2 regions of the Qiania dongpingensis genome follow, and region 2 is predicted to be linked to the other one. Evidence: riboswitches for the same ligand, from Rfam matches in the RefSeq annotation. Region 2 holds a riboswitch; the other holds the start of a gene.
The links. A riboswitch is a leader RNA that binds a small molecule or an ion and turns the genes downstream of it on or off. The one in region 2 is predicted to bind lysine.
Positions count from the first base shown of each region.

Region 1: linked by a shared signal. The riboswitch ahead of dapA (4-hydroxy-tetrahydrodipicolinate synthase) and the one ahead of H9Q78_RS04500 (hydantoinase/oxoprolinase family protein) in region 2 are both predicted to bind lysine.

Region 1 covers NZ_CP060634.1:1,362,432-1,367,121, reverse strand. The annotation lists gene H9Q78_RS06550 (glycosyltransferase family 2 protein) at 1-320, opposite strand, end outside; gene H9Q78_RS06545 (single-stranded DNA-binding protein) at 519-1,145, shown strand; gene H9Q78_RS06540 (cob(I)yrinic acid a,c-diamide adenosyltransferase) at 1,216-1,716, shown strand; lysine riboswitch at 1,772-1,946, shown strand; gene dapA (4-hydroxy-tetrahydrodipicolinate synthase) at 2,058-2,951, shown strand; gene dapB (4-hydroxy-tetrahydrodipicolinate reductase) at 3,031-3,786, shown strand; gene H9Q78_RS06525 (hypothetical protein) at 3,895-4,260, shown strand; gene purC (phosphoribosylaminoimidazolesuccinocarboxamide synthase) at 4,421-4,690, shown strand, end outside.
Region 2 covers NZ_CP060634.1:951,953-956,642, reverse strand. The annotation lists gene H9Q78_RS04500 (hydantoinase/oxoprolinase family protein) at 1-2,029, opposite strand, end outside; lysine riboswitch at 2,219-2,365, opposite strand; gene H9Q78_RS04495 (aldo/keto reductase) at 2,410-3,537, opposite strand; gene rpsT (30S ribosomal protein S20) at 3,626-3,889, opposite strand; gene gpr (GPR endopeptidase) at 4,116-4,690, shown strand, end outside.

The DNA of each region.
Region 1 (4,690 bases), 410 kb from region 2:
ATTTCCGGGATCATGGCGGGAGGATGCTGCAGGTCGGCATCCATGACGATGACCAGGTCTCCGAAAGAGTGCTGAAGACCGGCAAACATAGCGGCTTCCTTTCCAAAATTCCTGGAAAAAGAGAGATAGCGGACATTGGCGTGTGCCTTTGCCAAACTGTGTATTTTGGCCAGTGTAGTGTCCCGGCTGCCGTCATCCACAAAGATATAAGTAAACTGGTACCCTGCCATGGCAGAAACGGTCTCTTCGGTGACTTTGTAAAAGGTCTCCAATACCTCTTCTTCGTTATAACAGGGAACAATGATATCGACAGAAATCATAAGTTCTCCTCAATTAAAACAGATAGTTTGAAATTTTCCAAAACGCTACCATATATTGTAGTATACCCAGTGATAAAAGTAAATGAAGAAAAATTTAAAAATTTATGTATAAAATCCCCAGTTAAGGAATACACATAATATTAGCCTGAATTACCAGGTAATCAAAAGGACGAAACAGTGTTGAAAGGAGAAATACTAATGCCAGAGAAAATCATGGAGAACAACAAAGTCACCGTAATCGGAGAGATCATATCGGGGTTCACCTTCAGCCACGAAGTGTTTGGTGAGGGCTTTTACCTGACGGAGATCTCGATCAACCGTCTGAGCGATCAGACAGATGTCATCCCGCTTCTTATTTCGGAACGCCTGATCGACATCACGGGGGACTACGCTGGGATGCTGGTGGAGGCCACCGGGCAGTTCCGTTCCTATAACAGACATGAGGGAACAAAGAACCGTCTGGTCTTATCCGTATTTGTAAGAGAGATCGCTTTTTTGGAAGAATTCAACGATTATACGAAAACGAATCAGATTTTTCTCGATGGATACATATGCAAGGCGCCGATTTATAGAAAAACGCCTTTGGGACGTGAAATAGCAGATCTTTTGGTGGCTGTGAACCGTCCGTATGGAAAATCCGATTATATTCCCTGCATTGCCTGGGGACGGAATGCGAGATATGCGTCAGGCTTTGAAGTCGGAAGCCGGATCTGCGTATGGGGCCGTGTACAGAGCCGGGAGTACGTAAAACGGATCAATGAAACGGAAAGCGAGAAGAGGGTGGCTTATGAGGTATCCGTCAGCAAGCTGGAATGGGTAGAATAAAGTTGCAATATCTGGCAAACGGTGGTAAAATATAAGGGATATACGACGAGTGGAACCTGGAGGGGGACCCATGAAAAAAGGAATCGTTCATGTTTTATGCGGGGAAGGAAGCGGAAAAAGCGCCTGTGCCATAGGTCTGGCAGTGAAAGCCGCCGGACGCAATAAGAATATCGTGATTATTCAGTTCCTGAAAGGCAGGAACGAGGAAAATGAGATGAGCAAGCGCCTGGAACCGGAGATCAAGGTCTTTTCCTTTGAGAAATCCGATAAGCCTTTTTCTGAACTTTCTTCGGAAGAGAGAAAAGAGGAAGCGACAAACATGCGCAATGGCGTGAACTTTGCCAAAAAGGTGCTTTCCACCAGGGATTGTGATGTGCTCATCCTGGATGAGATTCTGGGGTTGGTGGATTACGGTATTATTGAGGCGGCCGATATCGCGAAGCTTCTGGAGGCGAAGGATGACGATGTGGATGTCATTATGACGGGAATCGTATTCCCCGATGAGCTTTATGGCTGCGTGGACAGCATTTCCAGGATTGATTCAGAGGATATTAAGAAATCCTGCTGCTGACAGGTTGACAATGCCATATTTTGGTGTTATGATGACCAAAACCAATAAATTGAATAACAAATGTAGAGGTTGCGTTTTTCATCAGTATGCTGGCTGATATGTACAGGCATAGAAGAGGCCGGGAGAAAGGGAAGAACGCCGAAGGAACGAATAGCCTGAATAGGAGTTCCTGGGCGTATGGTTAAGAGCTATATGACTGTCATCCAGCCGGATGGAGCGCTACTTAAAGGATTTCAGCATGGAATATTTTACGTGCTGGTCATAGAATCTTTAGAGCTGGCCTTCTGGTCAGCTCTGTTTTGTGCTATGGGGAAATTCATTAATGTGAAGGAGGAAATGAGATGGCAATATTCAAAGGAGCAGGTGTAGCGATTGTAACCCCTTTTCATGAAGACGGAAGTGTGAATTATGAAAAACTGACAGAACTTTTGGAAGAACAGATCGCAGGCGGCGTGGACAGTATCATAATCTGCGGGACGACAGGCGAGGCATCCACTTTGAGCCACGAGGAGCATTTGGATGTAGTCGGACATACGGTAAAGGTGGTAGACGGACGGGTGCCGGTAGTCGCGGGCACCGGTTCCAACTGCACGGAGACTGCGATCTACCTGTCTGTGGAGGCCGAGAAACTGGGGGCTGACGGGCTTCTGCAGGTAACCCCTTATTACAATAAGGCGACACAGAAAGGGCTGATCGCTCATTTCACCGCAGTGGCGGAGGCAGTGAAGATTCCGATCATCCTTTATAACGTACCCAGCCGCACCGGCTGCAATATTCTGCCGGAGACTGCGGTTTACCTGGCGAAACATGTGCCGAACATCGTAGGGATCAAAGAGGCCTGCGGAAATATTTCCCAGATCGCGAAGCTGGCTCATCTGGCAGACGGCTGTCTGGATATTTATTCGGGAAATGACGATCAGATCGTGCCGCTTCTGTCACTGGGAGGAATCGGCGTGATTTCAGTCCTGGCCAATGTCGCTCCCAGGCAGACTCATGATATTGTCATGAACTTTTTGGAAGGGCGGGTAATGGAAAGTGCGAAAATGCAGCTGGAGGCCCTTCCTCTGATTGACGCGCTTTTCTGCGAGGTGAATCCGATTCCGGTGAAAACGGCCATGAATCTGATGGGAAAAGAATGCGGGCCGCTCCGCGGACCTTTGTCCCCCATGGAGCCGGAGAACGTGGAGAAACTGAAGAAAGCCATGACGGATTATGGCCTTTTGCTGAAAGCATAAGACAGACAGGAAGACAAACGCCGGCAGACCTTAAGATATGGTGGGATGCCGGCGCATCCGTTCATAAAGGAGAGAGAATATGATAAGAATCATCATGCATGGCTGCAACGGCCATATGGGACAAGTGATCACCGGACTTTTGGCCGCGGATGCGGATGCACAGATCGTCGCCGGTGTCGATCTGTCGGATCATATACAGAATACTTATCCTGTATATGCTTCTTTGGAAGCGTGCAGGGAAGAAGCAGATGTCATCATTGATTTCTGTTCCGCGAAAGCAATCGAGAGTCTTTTGGATTACAGTGTGAAAAGGCAGATTCCTGTGGTGATCTGTACTACGGGGATATCCGAGGAACAGATGGAGAAAATCCGGGAGGCGGGCAGGTCGGTGGCCGTTCTTAAATCGGCGAATATGTCCCTGGGGGTCAACATGCTTTTGAAGCTTTTAAAAGAGGCGGCCCAGACGCTGGCTCCGGCAGGCTTTGACATTGAAATTGTGGAAAAGCATCACAACCAGAAAGTGGATGCGCCCAGCGGCACAGCGCTTGCGCTGGCGGATTCCATAAATGAGGCTTTGGACAATGAATATGCTTATAAGTATGACCGTTCAAATGAACGGGTAAAGCGTCCGAAAAAAGAGATTGGGATCAGCGCTGTACGGGGCGGGAACATTGTTGGAGAGCATGAGGTGATATTTGCCGGTACCGACGAGGTAGTCGAATTTAAGCATACGGCTTATTCCAAGGCCGTATTTGCGAAGGGGGCCATAGAAGCCGCAAAATTTCTGGCGGGAAAACCGGCCGGATTTTACGATATGAGCGATGTTATCGGGTGACCGGCAAAGCTTTTTTGACTGATTATAAAATTGGAAATTTTTAACGTAGTATTTTTCTCCAAGATGCGCATATTAACAGTAGAAAATGCGTAAAAAGGAGAAATAGTTATGAAGACAAAACGATTTTTCATGATGACGGCGCTGGTTCTTCTGTCTGCTTTTTTAGCGGTCGGATGTGGTACCAAGAAAAACGATAATAAGGAGACGACCAACGGGGCAGAGACCCACGGCTCCGAAAGCGCCGGGGAGAACAGTTCCGACAAAAACAGCGGTACGAGCGAGGGAAGTACAGATAAGACTGGTACGAGCCCTGCAGAAACAAGCGGCACAAACGGTACGGATACCACGGGCGGCACCACCTCCGGAACAAAGAGCTCAGAAGGTCTTTTGGACGATGTGGGCGACGATGTGAAGGATGCCCTGGATGACATGAGCTCAGACGCAAGCAGTGATGTATCACGCGCCACGGAATAATTGAAAGAATACCACACCAATTGAAATAAAGAGTCCTGAAATCAGGATTCTTTATTTCTTTTTTGGTGAATTTTGCGGTTGCGTTATTAATAGCGTTATATTATAATTTGCTTGATAGTGGGCGTTTTTGTTGATTAAACTTTAGAAGAGGAGACAAAGAATGGAAAAACTGGATTTACTGTATGAAGGAAAAGCAAAAAAGGTTTATGCTACCAATGAGCCGGATGTCCTGATCGTAGACTACAAAGATGATGCGACAGCCTTCAACGGTCTGAAAAAGGGTACTATCGTAGGAAAGGGCGTCATCAACAACCGCATGACTAACCATGTGTTCAAGATGTTTGAAAAAGAAGGTATCCCTACCCATTACATCGAAGAGCTCAGCGATAGGGAGACAGCAGTAAAGAAGGTTGAGATCGTTCCCCTGGAA
Region 2 (4,690 bases):
TCGTAATGATCATGTTGAAATATTCGTCTACCACAGCTTTCTGGTTTTTGAGGATAATGGTGGTGGAATCCATCTGCTCGACAATTGCGGGACCCGGAATCACATTGCCGCAGTGAAGAAGGTCGCGGTCATAGAGGATGTATTTTTCGCGGCTGCCGTCTTCCATGAGCACCATACGGCTGCCCATGACAGCGGCAGAAGCGTCTTCTCCTACGAAATCCTCCCGCTCAATCTGAGGCTTGCTGATATGGCCGATGGCGGACAGACCGAAATTGACGATCTGGATCTCGTCGGCGGAAGTATAGGAATACAGCCGCATATAAGTTTCCGTGAACTGTCTGGTCAGATCTTCCATGGAGGTAATGCTGTCATCGATGGATACGACGATCTCATAATTCTGCCCCTTGTAGCGCATGTCCAGATAGTATTCCAGCTGGCGGTTTTCTTCCAGGATATTTTCCTTGTCAAACCATATCACAGCCTCTTTTTTCAGGCAGCTGTACATATCCGTAATACAGGAGAACGGCGTATGGTTCAGATCCATGACGCTGGTCTGTACAAAGTCGCGCCGCATATCCTCCGTCAAAAGGCCGTAGGCTGCCAGGAGGCCGGGAGCCTTTGGAATGATCGCGGTGGACATATTGAGCTCTTCTATGAGCTCGGCCGCATGAAGCGGACCGGCGCCTCCGAAAGCTACCAGTGAAAAGTCAGTGGGATTATAGCCTTTTTCCACAGTGACGTTTTTGATTTCCTTCACGATGTTGGAATTGCCTACGGTGATGATGCCGCGGGCCGTTTCTTCCACATTCATATCGATTTTCTCAGAGAGGTTTTCCACTGCTTTGAAGGAGAGCTTGGAGTCAATGGGAAGCTGACCGTTTAACAGCTCTTTGTTATTCAGATGTCCGAGGATCACGCGGGCGTCTGTGATGGTGGCTTCCTTTCCGCCGCGGGCATAGCAGGCGGGTCCGGGATCGGCTCCGGCGCTCTGAGGGCCGACCTTCAGGATGCCGCCGCTGTCCACCCAGGCAATGCTGCCGCCGCCGGCACCGATGGTGGAAATATCAATGGAGGGAATCCTTACGGGATACCCGCTGATGTTTTTATCCTTGGAGCTTTCTATATTGCCGTTTACGATCATGCTGATATCGGTGCTGGTCCCGCCCACATCGAGGGTAATGACGTTTTTATAATCGATCAGATTCGTCAGATACTGTACGCCGATGACACCTGCGGCCGGGCCGGAAAGACCGGTCTTTATGGGATAAGTGGCAGCCTCCCGGATGGACATGAGTCCGCCGTTGGAATGGTTGATATATACCTTTTTGATTCCGATCTGCTCCAGAGTATGTCTCAGGCTGTCCAGGTATTTTTTTACCTCGGGGCCGACAAAGGAATTGAGGACCGTACCGCAGAGCCGTTCAAACTCACGGAATTGATTGGAAATCTCACTGGAGGTGGAAATGTAAATTCCAGGCATATGCTCTTCAATGAGGGCTTTTACCCTTGCCTCGTTCTCGGGATTTAAGTACGCATTTAAAAATAAGACGGCGACAGCCTCGGCACCGCTCTTTTTAAGCTCTTCAATCAGCGCCAGGATTTCTTCATCCTGGAGTGCGTCCAGGATCTCACCCTTATAGTTCATACGTTCCGTCAGCTCAAACCTCAGATTTCTGGGAACCAGGACGGGAGCCTTGTCCATCTGAAGATCATAAAGATCCGGACGTTTCTGCCGTCCGATCTCCAGGAGATCACGGAAGCCCTTTGTGGTCACCAGGGCCGTGCGCGCTCCCCGGCTTTCCAGGATGGCGTTGGTTGCTACGGTAGTTCCGTGGATGAAGCGATCTACATTTTCATAATTCAGACCGTATTTTTCCACGATCTTACGGACGCCTCCCACGACTGCCTGGGACTGGTCCTTTAAAGAGGATGGCAGTTTATAGACCATCAACTCGCCGGTTGTTTCATCAATTGCGCATATGTCGGTGTTGGTGCCGCCGACGTCGACGCCGATTCTGATTTTATTCACGTTAAATCTTCTCCCCTCGTTTATAATAAAAGAGCAGTCACGTGCATGGTATATGCACATGGCTGCTTTACATCATTGCAAGCTGTAATCCAAAACGTTCCGGCTGCGGTACGCCCGGAAAAGCTGGTATTAATGTCCTGTAGTGTCAAACTCACTTTTTCTGTCGTCCAATTAACTCCATGCCCCCAGGTATATCATAGTGCTCTTTTGAAGCTTGGCGGGCTTCAAAAACAGTCTTGCACCTATTCGATGCAAGCCCAAGCGCAAAACGCTTTCGGCAGATTTCCCTTTCCCACAGGCTGTGGTACTGATGATTTCCGCGCCCCTATACATACCTAACAATTATAGCGAATCAAGACGTCAAAGTCAACTGAATCCCTTTACTTTTCAAAAATATCGGCAATTACCTTTAATTGGTCCGTGATTTTGATGTGCTGCGGGCAGTGGCCCTCACAGCTGTGACATTCAATACAGTCGGACGCGGCGCCGCGTCCAAGGGCCTGGCGCCTGTAGTGCATCTGAGGGAAATTGTTCTGTCCATATTGCTTCATCAAGTTATAAACAGAAAAATAACCGGGGATGTTGATATCCATCGGACATTCATCGACGCAGTATTTACAGCTGGTACAGGGAATGGCCTGGATTTCCCGGAGGACATCTGTCACACGGGAAATTCGTTCCAGCTCCTCTTTGCCAAGGGGATGAAAATCTTCCATGTAAGAAAGATTGTCTTCCAGCTGGGAAAGAGAGGACATCCCGCTGAGGACCATCATGACCCCTTCCTGGGACGCGGCGAAACGGATCGCCCAGGATGCCGGGGAAGCGTCCGGAGAATATTCACGAAAGATTTCTGCGGCCTTTTCGGGGAGGTTTGCCAGACCGCCGCCCTTGGCCGGTTCCATAACGATGACCGGCTTTCCAAACCGGCGGGCTGTTTCCAAACATTTTCTGGATTGGATGATTTCACTGTCCCAGTCTATGTAATTAAGCTGAAGCTGGACAAATTCCATCTCCGGATGGGCGGTGAGAATCTCCTCCAGGACATCGGCGCGGTCATGAAAGGAAAAGCCGATGTGACGTACTTTTCCTTCCGCTTTCAGCTTTTTCATGAATTCAAATCCGCCGTACCGTGTGGTTTCTTCAAAACGGTCTCTTGCCATGTTATGGAGAAGATAGTAATCAAAATAATCCACCTGGCAGCGCTTGAGCTGAGTATCAAAGAAGCGTTCATAATATTCCGGCCCTTTGACCAGGAAGGTGGGCATTTTATCGGCCAGAAGATAGGCGTCGCGGGGATACCTCTTTACCAGCGCCTCGCAGACCGCCTCCTCAGAATGTTCCTTATGATACGGATAGGCGGTATCGATGTAGCAGAAACCCTGGGCGAGATATCGGTCGATCATTTTGGAATAGGTGTCGATATCAATGGATGTAGGGTCATCGGGATTCAGGAGCGGAAGACGCATCGCGCCGAAACCCAGTCTTTTTTGCGGATTCAGTTCTGCCATGGAAATTCTCCTTTTCTCATTTAGAATAAAAAATCCTGTCAGCACACCATTCTGACAGGATTCCACTTCGGTTTATTCAAGTTATGATTTATGCGATTTTATTTACCGCTTTTGTCAAACGGGCAACTTTTCTGGAAGCAGTGTTCTTGTGGTAGATACCCTTGGAAGCAGCTTTGTCGATTTCGCTGATAGCAACCAATAAACCTGCCTGTGCTGCAGCCTTGTCACCGGCAGAAATAGAAGCTTCAACCTTTTTCACCACGGTCTTTACCTTGGATTTAATTGCTTTGTTCCTGGCAGTTTTTGCTTCAGCCACCAGAACCCTCTTCTTTGCGGACTTAATATTTGCCAATTTGTACACCTCCAAATCAAATAAAATTGTCTTCATTTATCTGGTTTGCATTAAAGCCGGACACGGACAGTCTAATGTAAACATACTTTTATATTCTATAGGAAAAAGCAAAGGCTGTCAATACATATTTCGGGAAAAATTGTAAAAGATAGTAGCAAAAATGAACTGGAAAAACTGGCCGGCGGAAAGAGAAAAGCAGGAAGCCAGAGGAAAGGACAGGGGAAACATGGAAAAGACAGATAATAATGCGAATGACCTTTGGACGGAAGACGAGTTGCTTGAAAAAACAGAGGGTATACAAGTGCACACAGACCTGGCTCTGGAAGCCAGAGAGTCAGTCACGGAGGGGGAGGAAGGAATCCCCGGGGTGCGGATAGAGGAATCCTGCAGCGATAATTCTGACGTAAAAGTGACGAGGGTGGAGGTAGTGGATGAACGGGGAGAGAAGGCGATAGGAAAACCAAAGGGAATCTACATCACCTTGGAAGCAGAACAGATGGCGGTGCCGGACGAGGGCTATCACCGTGAGATTTCGAAGGAGCTTGCGCATTATATTGGGGAGCTTTTGGAAAGCTTCGGATGCCCGCAGTCCGTACTGGTGGTAGGACTGGGAAATCATGAGGTTACCTCCGATTCCCTGGGGCCGAAGGTGCTGGATAACCTGATGATGACCAGGCATCTGCGGGGTGAGAATACAGACGGAGAACGGGAAAAAGGCGTACGGATCGTCAGCGGGATCGTCCCCGGCGTCATGGCACAGACCGGAATGGAGACCGCGGAGATCGTCAGAGGCGTGGTAAA